Solidesulfovibrio fructosivorans JJ]: one gene and its partners. The protein of the gene in region 1 interacts with the protein of each later gene in a pairwise test. Links are inferred from orthologs where the notes say so. Each region holds a gene or a part of one and is shown in the gene's direction. Other genes may lie near its edges.

The links. Proteins that work in one complex are often made in the same cells at the same time.
Region 2: the proteins of DESFRDRAFT_RS17290 (region 1) and cyoB interact in binary tests that used the Escherichia coli proteins (3 or more experiments, as listed by UniProt). The link is inferred for Solidesulfovibrio fructosivorans JJ] from one-to-one orthologs.
Region 3: the proteins of DESFRDRAFT_RS17290 (region 1) and dnaE interact in binary tests that used the Escherichia coli proteins (3 or more experiments, as listed by UniProt). The link is inferred for Solidesulfovibrio fructosivorans JJ] from one-to-one orthologs.

What each region holds. Positions count from the first base shown.
Region 1 is NZ_AECZ01000034.1:5,014-8,072, reverse strand. What follows is about bases 5-2,995. They hold DESFRDRAFT_RS17290 (pyridoxal phosphate-dependent aminotransferase), read left to right. Parts: upstream 5-901; coding sequence 902-2,089; downstream 2,090-2,995. Other genes in these bases: DESFRDRAFT_RS17285 (class I SAM-dependent methyltransferase), read left to right, coding at 2,207-2,995; DESFRDRAFT_RS17295 (glutaredoxin family protein), read left to right, coding at 508-870; DESFRDRAFT_RS17300 (metal-dependent hydrolase), read right to left, coding at 5-395. Outside these bases: more of DESFRDRAFT_RS17300, read right to left, coding at 1-4; more of DESFRDRAFT_RS17285, read left to right, coding at 2,996-3,059. UniProt on the Escherichia coli protein: Shows aminotransferase activity with methionine and histidine as substrates, and to a lesser extent also with phenylalanine.
Region 2 is NZ_AECZ01000009.1:61,150-64,120, forward strand. The notes cover bases 5-2,907. They hold cyoB (cytochrome o ubiquinol oxidase subunit I), read left to right. Parts: upstream 5-414; coding sequence 415-2,400; downstream 2,401-2,907. Other genes in these bases: cyoA (ubiquinol oxidase subunit II), read left to right, coding at 5-413; cyoC (cytochrome o ubiquinol oxidase subunit III), read left to right, coding at 2,441-2,907. Outside these bases: more of cyoA, read left to right, coding at 1-4; more of cyoC, read left to right, coding at 2,908-2,971. UniProt on the Escherichia coli protein: Cytochrome bo(3) ubiquinol oxidase is the terminal enzyme in the aerobic respiratory chain of E.coli that predominates when cells are grown at high aeration.
Region 3 is NZ_AECZ01000025.1:108-4,246, reverse strand. The notes cover bases 5-4,075. They hold dnaE (DNA polymerase III subunit alpha), read left to right. Parts: upstream 5-392; coding sequence 393-3,875; downstream 3,876-4,075. Other genes in these bases: DESFRDRAFT_RS15355 (VOC family protein), read left to right, coding at 5-279. In the rest of the region: more of DESFRDRAFT_RS15355, read left to right, coding at 1-4. UniProt on the Escherichia coli protein: DNA polymerase III is a complex, multichain enzyme responsible for most of the replicative synthesis in bacteria. This DNA polymerase also exhibits 3' to 5' exonuclease activity. The alpha chain is the DNA polymerase catalytic subunit.

The sequences.
Region 1 (3,059 bases):
TAATACGGCAGGAACGGCCGCCACGGCATGCCCAACAGCAGCATGGGCCCAAGCAGGATGGTGCACGGCACGAGAAGCGCCGCCCACCAAGTGTGGGTCCAGCCCCGATGGGAGCCGATGGCCGGCAACAGGCCGCAAAACCCGAGCACAGCCGCGTAGCGGTATTGTTGTCGGACAATAAGGATGGCATCGGCCAGAAGCGCCGCGCCGTAAAAAAACCGCCGTCCCGTGGAGTCGGTGTCCACGTCGGGGAAAAGGCCCCCCAGGATGGCGAAAAACCCCAGGCCGGCCATGGTCTCGTAGCCGGGGCGGTAGACGCCGAGCCACCAAGCCCCGGCCACCGCCGCGCCGGTCACCACCGCCGCGCCGGCCATATGCGTCTTGTATCCCGGCATGGACAGGCTGGTAGCATTGCCGACGCCCCCCTGGCAAGGAGCGACGCTTCTTGACGCCGTACCCGGCCGCCGCTACCACCAAACATCCGCAACACCCAACCCCGGAACCCCAATGTCTGTGAAAAAAACCGTTCCCGCCCTGTCCGCGTTTTTCGCCATCCTGCTTTTCGCCCAGGCGCTCGCCTTCGCCGCCGGCCCGAAAGTGGAGATCTTCATGACGAGCTGGTGCCCCTACTGCGCCAAGGCCGAGGCTTTCTTCAAGGCCAAGGGCGTGCCGTTTACCGCATCGGACATTGAAAAGGATGCCGCCGCACGTATGCGCTTCCAGCGTTACGGCCAGCGCGGCGTGCCGCTCGTGGTCATCGGCGACGTCGTCATCCCCGGCTACTCCGTGGCCGAATACGAAAAGGCGTTGGCCGTGGCCAAGGCCGGACCGTCCGCGTCGTCCCAGCCCAAAATGGTTTACGGCAAATAGGCGGTTGCGCCATTTTTTTAAGGAGTACCCCGTGCCAAGCGCCATCCAGCACGCCTTCACCCAGCGGGCGAAGGCTATCAAGATATCGGCCACCAAGCTCATGCCCATGATCGCCGCCGGCGTCGGCGACTGCGTCTCCCTGGGCCAGGGCGTACCCTCGTTCGGCACCCCGGCCCATGTGGTCGAAGCGGTCTGCCGGGCCCTGCGCGATTCGCCGGCGGCGGGCAAGTACTCGCTGCAACCCGGCATGCCCGAACTGCGCTGGGCCGTGGCCGAGAAGCTCGCGACCGAAAAAGGCCTGCAAGCCAATCCGGAGACAGAAATCGCCATCACCGTCGGCGGCATGGAGGCGCTGTTGTGCGCCGTCCTGTGCCTGTGCCAGGAAGGCGACGAAGTCATCGTGCCCGAGCCCTTCTACCCCTCCCATGTGGAGCAGGTCTGCCTGGCCCAGGCCACGCCCGTGCTCGTTCCCCTGCGCCGGGGCGACTGGAGCCTCGACCCCGCCGCCGTGGCCGCCGCCGTGACCCCGCGCACCAAGGCCATCATCATCAATTCGCCCCACAACCCGACCGGATCGGTCTTTGCCGAAAAAGACCTGCTGGCTGTGGCCGAAATCGCCCTGCGCCACGACCTCTACGTCATCTGCGACGACACCTACGACGCCCTGTCCTACGACGCGCCGGCCTTTTCCCTGACCACGGTCAAGGAGCTGCAACCGCGCCTCGTGGCCGTGGGCAGCTTTTCCAAGCGCTACGCCCTGACCGGCTGGCGGGTGGGCTTCGCCTTCGCCCCGGAACCGATCATGGCGCAAATGCTCAAGGTGCACGACTGCACGGCCATCTGCGCCCCCACCCCGGCCCAGATCGCCGCCCTGGCCTCCCTGACCGGCCCCCAGGGCATCTTCGAAGGCTTTGTGTCCACCCTGGCCGCCCGGCGCAAGCGCATGCAAAAACACCTCGACGCCATGAGCCCGACCGTGCGCTACAACAAGCCGGGCGGCGCGTTCTACGTCATGGCCCGCTACGACCTGCCCGCCGCGCCCATGAACGTGGCCACGCGGCTGATCCGCGAGGGCAACGTCATCACCATCCCCGGCGACAGCTTCGGCCCCGGCGGTGAAAGCAGCCTGCGCCTGTCGTTCGGCGGCGACGAGGCCGATATCGACGCCGGCTGCGAACGCCTGGCCGCCTGGTTCGAGGCGGAACGGAAGAAGAGCTGAGACTGTGGGGGAGGGAGGCCCCTTTTTGCAAAAAGCCTCCCTCCCCCACACCCCCACCCTCCCCGAAAAACTTTTGACGGGAACAGCCGGGAGGTATGCTTTGCCGTTGGAGACGCCATGACCGAACAGGGACCGGAGGTGACGCTCGGAGAGGGGACCATCGGCTACCGCGACGGCGCGGAAGCTTATCTGCTGCGCTTTTTCAGCGAACATACCGTTGGCGAGTACGAGCTTTTCCCCAAGGACGCGCCCTGGGCCATCCACTACCACCTGACCCCGCGCCGCAAGACGCTCCTGTCCTGGATCGATTTCGGACCGGGCGGACGCATCCTGGAACTCGGGGCCGGCTGCGGCGCGCTCACCGCCCACCTCGTCACCCTGCCCCATGCGATAACGGCCGTGGAAGGCTCGCCCGAACGGGCGGCCGTCATCAAGGCCCGCTGCCGGAATGCCCGCAATCTGGAAATCGTGGCCGCCAACGCCGCCGGCCTGCCCTACGAGCACCAATACGACGTGGTGACCCTCGTCGGCGTGCTGGAATACGCCGCCGCCTTCGTCGACGGCCCCAGGCCCCATGAGAGGCTCCTCGCCGAAGCCCGACGCTATTTGAAGGACGATGGCTGCCTGATCCTGGCCATCGAAAACCGCATGGGCCACAAATACCTGGCCGGCCTGCCCGAGGACCACACCGGCCGGCCTTATGCCGGCATAAACGGCTACCCCGGCCCTGGCGCGGCCCGCACTTTCGACCGACCGGCCCTGACCGCCCTGCTCGCCCGGGCCGGATTCCCCGTCAGCCAGTGGTATTATCCCTCCCCGGACTACAAAACCCCGGACGCCGTGGTGTCCGAACGCGCTCTGGGCATGGCAGGCATCGACGTCCTGCCCGTGCTCGAGCTGCCGACCCGGGACTACGACGGCAGGCATTGGCCGGCGTTTAGCGAACGTCAGTTTTTGCGCTCGGCCCTGG
Region 2 (2,971 bases), on another replicon or contig:
CGTCCTTTTTCATCCCCCAGCTTGGCAGCCAGATTTACGCCATGGGCGGCATGCAGACGCGGCTGCACCTCATGGCCGATGTCGAGGGCGTGTACGCCGGGCAAAACCAGCAATTCAGCGGTCGCGGTTTCTCGACCATGACGTTTGCGGCCAGGGCCCTGTCACAGCAGGACTTCGAGGCCTGGGTGCAAAAGGTCAAGGCTTCGCCTGACAAGCTCGATATCGCTCGGCTCGACGCCCTGCGAAAGCCAAGCGAGAAGGTCCCCGTCCAGTTCTTTTCCTCGATCGCCCCGGGGCTTTTCGAATACGTGATGCACAAGGCCGCGCCCATGGCCCCCCATTACGGCGATATCATGATGCACGCCCAGGGGCATGGCGGACACGGCCAGCCCGATGCCGCACAGGAGCGTTGACATGCTTGGAAAACTGACTCTCGCCGCGATCCCTTACCATGACCCCATCGTCATGGGGGCGGTCGTCGGTTCCGTGCTGCTTGGCCTGCTCATCCTCGGGCTCATCACCTACTTCAGGAAATGGCCCTACCTTTGGCGGGAGTGGCTCACCAGCGTCGATCACAAGCGAATCGGCGTGATGTACATCATCGTGGCCCTGATCATGCTGTTGCGGGGCTTTTCCGACGCCATCCTGATGCGCTCCCAGCAGGCCATCGCCATGGGCGCCTCCCAGGGGTTCCTGCCGCCCGACCACTTCAACCAGATTTTCAGCGCCCACGGCACGATCATGATTCTTTTCATGGCCATGCCCTTTCTGACCGGGCTGATGAACATCGTGGTGCCGCAGCAGATCGGGGCCCGCGACGTGGCCTTTCCGTTCCTGAACGCGGTGAGCCTGTGGCTGACCGTGGCCGGGGCCTTGCTGGTCATGGTCTCGCTTGGGGTGGGGGAGTTTTCCAAGGCCGGCTGGTCGGGCTACGCGCCCCTGACCGAACGGGCTTTCAGCCCGGGCACCGGCGTCGATTACTGGTTGTGGTCCCTCCAGATCGCCGGCGTGGGTTCGGTTCTGACCGGCGTCAACTTCCTGGTGACCGTCCTTATGATGCGCGCCCCGGGACTGAGGCTCATGCGCCTGCCGCTTTTCACCTGGACGTCGATCTTCACTAACGTGCTGCTCATTTTCTCCTTCCCGGTCCTGACCGTGGCCCTGGCCCTTGTCGCGCTCGACCGGTACCTGGGCATGCACTTTTTCTCCAACGGCTTCGGCGGCAACATGATGCTCTATACCAACCTCTTTTGGACCTGGGGCCATCCCGAGGTGTACATCGTCATCCTGCCGGCCTTCGGCGTTTTTTCCGAAGTCGTGGCCACCTTTTCGAGCAAGCGCATCTTCGGCTACACCTCGCTCGTCTATGCCACGGCCGCCATCATGTTCCTGTCGTTCGCCGTGTGGGTGCACCACTTCTTCACCATGGGCGCGAGCGTCAACGTCAACATCTTTTTCGGCATCTCCACCATGCTCATCGCCATCCCCACAGGGGTGAAGGTCTTCAACTGGCTTTTCACGATGTATCGAGGCCGAATACGCCTGACCACGCCGCTGTACTGGACCATCGGCTTTTTGACGACCTTCGTGCTCGGCGGCCTCACCGGCGTCCTCATGTCCATTCCGCCGGCCGACTACGTGGTCCACAACAGCCTGTTTCTCATCGCCCACTTCCACAACATGCTGATCCCGGGCACGCTGTTCGGCTTTCTGGCCGGCTACGTCTACTGGTTCCCCAAGGCCTTTGGCTTCACCCTTGACGAAACCTGGGGCAAGCGCACCTTCTGGTGCTGGTTGATCGGCTTCTACCTGGCCTTTGTGCCGCTTTACATCCTGGGTTTCATGGGCATGCCCCGGCGCCTGCAACACTATGACAACCCGGCCTGGCAACCGCTGCTCATCATCGCGGCCGTGGGCACGCTGATCATTTTATGCGGCATCGGCTGCATGCTGATGCAACTCGTCGTGAGCCTGAAAAACCGCCAGGCCAATCTGGACGTGACAGGCGATCCCTGGGACGGCCGCACCCTGGAGTGGGCCACGTCCTCGCCGCCGGCCATCTACAACTTCGCCACCATCCCCGTGGTGCACGACATCGACGCCTTCTGGGACATGAAGGAAAAGGGCATCGCCTATGCCCGGCCGGACCATTATGAAGACATCGAGATGCCGAAGAACACCGGATACGGCTTTATCATCGGCATTCTCGCCTTTCTGTTCGGCTTCGCCATGATCTGGCACATCTGGTGGCTGGCCCTGACCGGCCTGCTCGGCATCGTCGTGGCCGTGATCGCCCGGGCCGGCGATGACGACATCCACTACGTCATCCCCGCCGCCGAGGTCGAACGCATCGAGAACCAGCGCCGCCAAGCCATGGCGGCCGCGCCGGCGGGTTCGTAAGGACCATGCTTCCTACCGGGATCTTTTACGAGGTGACACGATGACCACGGACACAGCGACCATGACCGGGCCGGTCGGACACGGCGCCGATCACGACGCCCCGGGCCTGCACGCCCTGGGCTTCTGGCTCTATCTCATGACCGACCTGATCGTGTTTTCGGCGCTTTTCGCCACGTACGTGGTGTTGGCCCCCAACACGGCCGGCGGTCCCTCGGCCAGGGAGCTCTTCCACCTGCCCGAGGTCTTCGTCGAAACCATGCTGCTGCTGACGAGCAGCGTGGTTTTCGGCTACGCCTCGCTGGCCCTTGGGGCCGGGAAAAAAGGCCTGGGTCTGGCCGGATTGGCGCTGACCTTCCTGCTGGGACTGGGCTTTATCGTCATGGAACTGGGCGAATTCCACAGGCTGATCCTGGCCGGGGCCGGACCGCAGCGCAGCGGGTTTCTTTCGGCCTTTTTCACGCTGGTCGGCACCCACGGCGCCCACGTGACCGTGGGGTTGCTGTGGCTGGCCGTCATGATGGGGCAGATCCTGACCAAGGGCCTCACCGTGCCCGTGCGTTCCCGTCTGGCC
Region 3 (4,139 bases), on another replicon or contig:
CTGCGCCTGCCCGGGCATGGCGACACCGGTCCCACGCTCGAGATATTTTCCTACGACGCCCTGGGCGATCGCCTCGAGGTGAACGCCAATACGCCGGGATTCGCCCATATCGCCTTCCTCGTGGACGATGTGGCGGCCAAGGCCCGCGAGATGCTCGACGCCGGCGGTTCTGCCGTCGGGGAACTGGCTTCGCGCGAGGTGCCGGGCGTGGGCAAGCTCACCTTCCGCTACATGCGCGATCCCGAGGGTAACATGATCGAGATCCAAAGCTGGGGCTAGCCGGCCCGGTTTCAGGAGTCATTTCCAGGCCGTTTCCAGACGCGCGCGGGTGCGCTATACCGCCTTGGGGCGGGGTGTCCCGCGCCCGAAGATTCTTACCCCCAAAAGCGACCATGTCCGATTTCGTCCATCTGCACTGCCATACCGAATACAGCCTCCTCGACGGGGCCATCCGCATCGGCGACCTCGTTAAGACCGCCAAGGGCTTCGGCTGCCCGGCCGCGGCCATCACCGACCACGGCAACCTTCACGGCGCGTTGATGTTCTACGACTACGCCAAGAAGGCGGACCTCAAGCCCATCATCGGCTGCGAGGTCTACGTGGCCAAGGAGGACCGGCGCAAAAAGGACGCCCGCTCCCCCCGCGACGCCGGTTACCACCTTGTGCTTTTGGCCAAGGACATGACCGGCTACCACAACCTGCTCAAGCTCGTTTCAAAAGGCCACCTCGAGGGCTTTCACTACAAGCCCCGCGTGGACAAGGAACTGCTCGGCCAGTACGGCGAGGGGCTTATCGCCCTGTCCGCCTGCCTCAAGGGCGAGATCAACCAGAAGCTTTTGCGGGAGAGCCGGGACGCGGCCGTGGCCACGGCCAGGGAGTACGCGGCCCTGTTTCCGGACCGATTCTACCTGGAGATCCAGGACAACGGCATTCCCGAACAGACCACGGTCAACAATTTCCTCATCGAGCTTTCCGACGACCTCAAGCTGCCGCTTGTCGCCACCAACGACTGCCACTACCTCCACGCCGACGACGCCGAGGCCCACGACATCCTGCTGTGCATCCAGACCGCCGCCTGCGTGGACGACGTCAAGCGCATGCGGTTCACCTCCAACGACCTCTACTATCGTTCCCCCGAGGAGATGGCCGAGGCCTTCAAGGATGTGCCCCAGGCCCTGGCCAACACCTGCGAGATCGCCGACCGCATCGACGTGAAGCTCGATTTCGACGGCTACCATTTTCCGGTCTACAAGGCTCCGCCCGGCAAGTCCCTTGACGACGTCATGAGCGACATGGCCCGGGAGGGCCTCAAAAAGCGCCTGGCCAAGATGCCGGAGGCGGACCCGAAGCAGTACTGGGAGCGCCTGGAGCTTGAACTCGGCGTCATCACGAAAATGGGCTTCCCGGGCTACTTCCTCATCGTCCAGGACTTCATCAACTGGGCCAAGGACCACGACATCCCCGTCGGGCCGGGGCGCGGCTCGGCGGCCGGGTCCCTGGTCGCCTATTCGCTGCGGATCACCAACCTCGATCCAATGCCCTACGACCTCTTCTTCGAGCGCTTCCTCAATATCGAGCGCGTGAGCATGCCCGATATCGACGTGGACTTCTGCGAACGCCGCCGCCACGAGGTGATCCGCTACGTCACCGAGCATTACGGCGCGGACGCCGTGGCCCAGATCACCACCTTCGGCACCATGAAGGCCAAGGGCGTGGTGCGCGACGTGGGCCGGGCCCTCGGCATGACCTTCGGCGAGACCGACCGCATCGCCAAGCTCATTCCCGAAGACCTCAAGATGACCATCGACAAGGCGCTGGAACTCGAGCCGGAACTCAAGACCCTTGTCCGCACCGATCCGCGCATTGCCCACCTCATCGATATTTCCCGCCGCCTGGAAGGCCTGGCCCGCCACGCCTCCACCCATGCCGCCGGCGTGGTCGTGTCCGACAAGGCCATGACCGAGTACGTGCCGCTCTATAAGGGAAAAAACAATGAAACCGTGACCCAGTGGGACATGAAGCGCGTGGAGAAGTCCGGACTGGTCAAGTTCGACTTCCTGGGGCTCAAAACCATCACGGTCATCGACGACGCGCTGAAAATCATCCGCGAGATGGGGGAGGAGCCGCCCGACTTCGAAACCCTGCCCATGACCGACCCGGCCACCTACGAACTCTTCGCCCGGGGCGACACCGACGGCATCTTCCAGGTGGAAAGCCAGGGCATGCGCAAATACCTGCGCATGCTCAAACCCAACTGCTTTGAAGACCTGATCGCCATGCTCGCCCTGTACCGCCCGGGACCGCTCGGGTCCGGCATGGTCGAGCTGTTCATCCGCCGCAAGCACGGCCTCGACCCGGTCGAGTATCCGCATCCGCTCCTGGAGGAGACGCTGAGGTCCACCTACGGCGTCATCGTCTACCAGGAACAGGTCATGAAGATCGCCCAGGTGCTGGCCAACTATTCGCTTGGCGGCGGCGACCTGCTGCGGCGCGCCATGGGCAAGAAAAACGCCGAGGAAATGTCCCGGCAGCGCGGCATCTTCGTGGAGGGCTGCGCCCAAAACAAGATCGACGCCAAGAAAGCCAACGAAATCTTCGACTTGATGGAGAAGTTCGCGGAGTACGGCTTCAACAAGTCCCACAGCGCCGCCTACGCCCAGATTTCCTACCAGACCGCCTACTTGAAGGCCCATTACCCCGTGGCCTTCATGGCGGCCCTGATGACCTCGGACATGGAAAATCAGGACAAGCTCCTGCAATATATCGCCGCCTGCCGCGCGGGCGACATCGAGCTGTGTCCCCCGGACGTCAACGCCGGCCTGCCGCACTTTTCCGTCAAGGACAACAAGATCCTCTACGGCCTGGCCGCCGTCAAAAACATCGGCCGCGACGCGGTGCTCGAAATCGCGGCCGAGCGCGAAAAGGACGGCCCCTTCAGCTCGCTGCTCGACCTCACCAGCCGCGTGAACATGCGCAAGGTCACCAAGCGCGTCATCGAGTACCTCATCAAATGCGGGGCCTGCGACGGCTTCGGCTGCACCCGGGCCGGGCTTTTCGCCGGCCTCGACCAGGCGGCGGCCGTGGGCCAGCGGCGGGCGGCCGAAAAGAGCGAAGGCCGGCTGTCGCTCATGGAGCTCGTGCCCGACAAGCCCAAGCCCACTGTGGGCCTGGGCCTTTCCTGCCCCGAGGCCGAGCTGCCCGAATGGCTCCACGAGGAGATGATGGCCTACGAGAAGGAAGCCCTCGGCTTCTACCTCACCAGCCATCCGCTCCTGGCCTACGAGCGCGACCTGCGCTCCATGCGCGTCACCACCCTGTCCCAGTGCGCCGGCCTCGAACCCGGCGTCGAGGTCAAGGTCCCCTGCATCTGCGTGACCACCAAGGAAATCATCACCAAGAAAGGCCAGAAAATGGCCTTCTGCAAGCTTGAGGATCATCTCGGCGGCGAGGCCGAGGTCGTCGTCTTCTCCGATTGCTACGCCCTTTGCCGCGAAAACCTGGCCGCCGACGCGCCGCTTTTCATCACGGCCAAGATCGGTCAGACCGAACAGACCGAAGGCGAAGCCAAGCCGCTCATCAAGTTGCAGGCCGTGCGCATCGATCCCCTGTCCAAGATCATCGGCGGCAGCGACGAGCCCGTGGAAATTTTTGTGGCCTGTCCCGAGGAAAAGCCCGTGCCCCTGGACCCTCTCGGCGACATCCTGCGCCGCTACCCCGGCCAGTGCTCCGTGCATCTCGTGCTGAGCCTGCCCAAAGCCGTCTGCCGGCTGCGCCTGGGGCCGGGCTATGGCGTCCGGCGCTGCCCGGAACTGCGCCGCGAACTGGACGATTTCGAGCACGGCATGGTGCCGGCCCGGCCGGCTGCCGTGCGGTAGCGCGCGGCAAGGGAGACGGCAGGGAAGGCGGCAGGGGAGAGGACCGGGCTCTGCCCGGACCCGCCGGGAGGCGAGCGCGCCCCCCGGACCCCCCGTCCGGTATGCTCTGGCGGGCGGAGGTGGGCTGGCCGGCCGGAGGCCGGAGAGTGGAAGATGGCGGCGGAATTTGCCGGGACGCTGCCGCCGCTTGCGCGGCAGGCTCGTCCCGGCAAATTCCGCCGCCACCACGCCGTCGCCCCTGCGGGGCGAAAGGGGTGGAGGAAG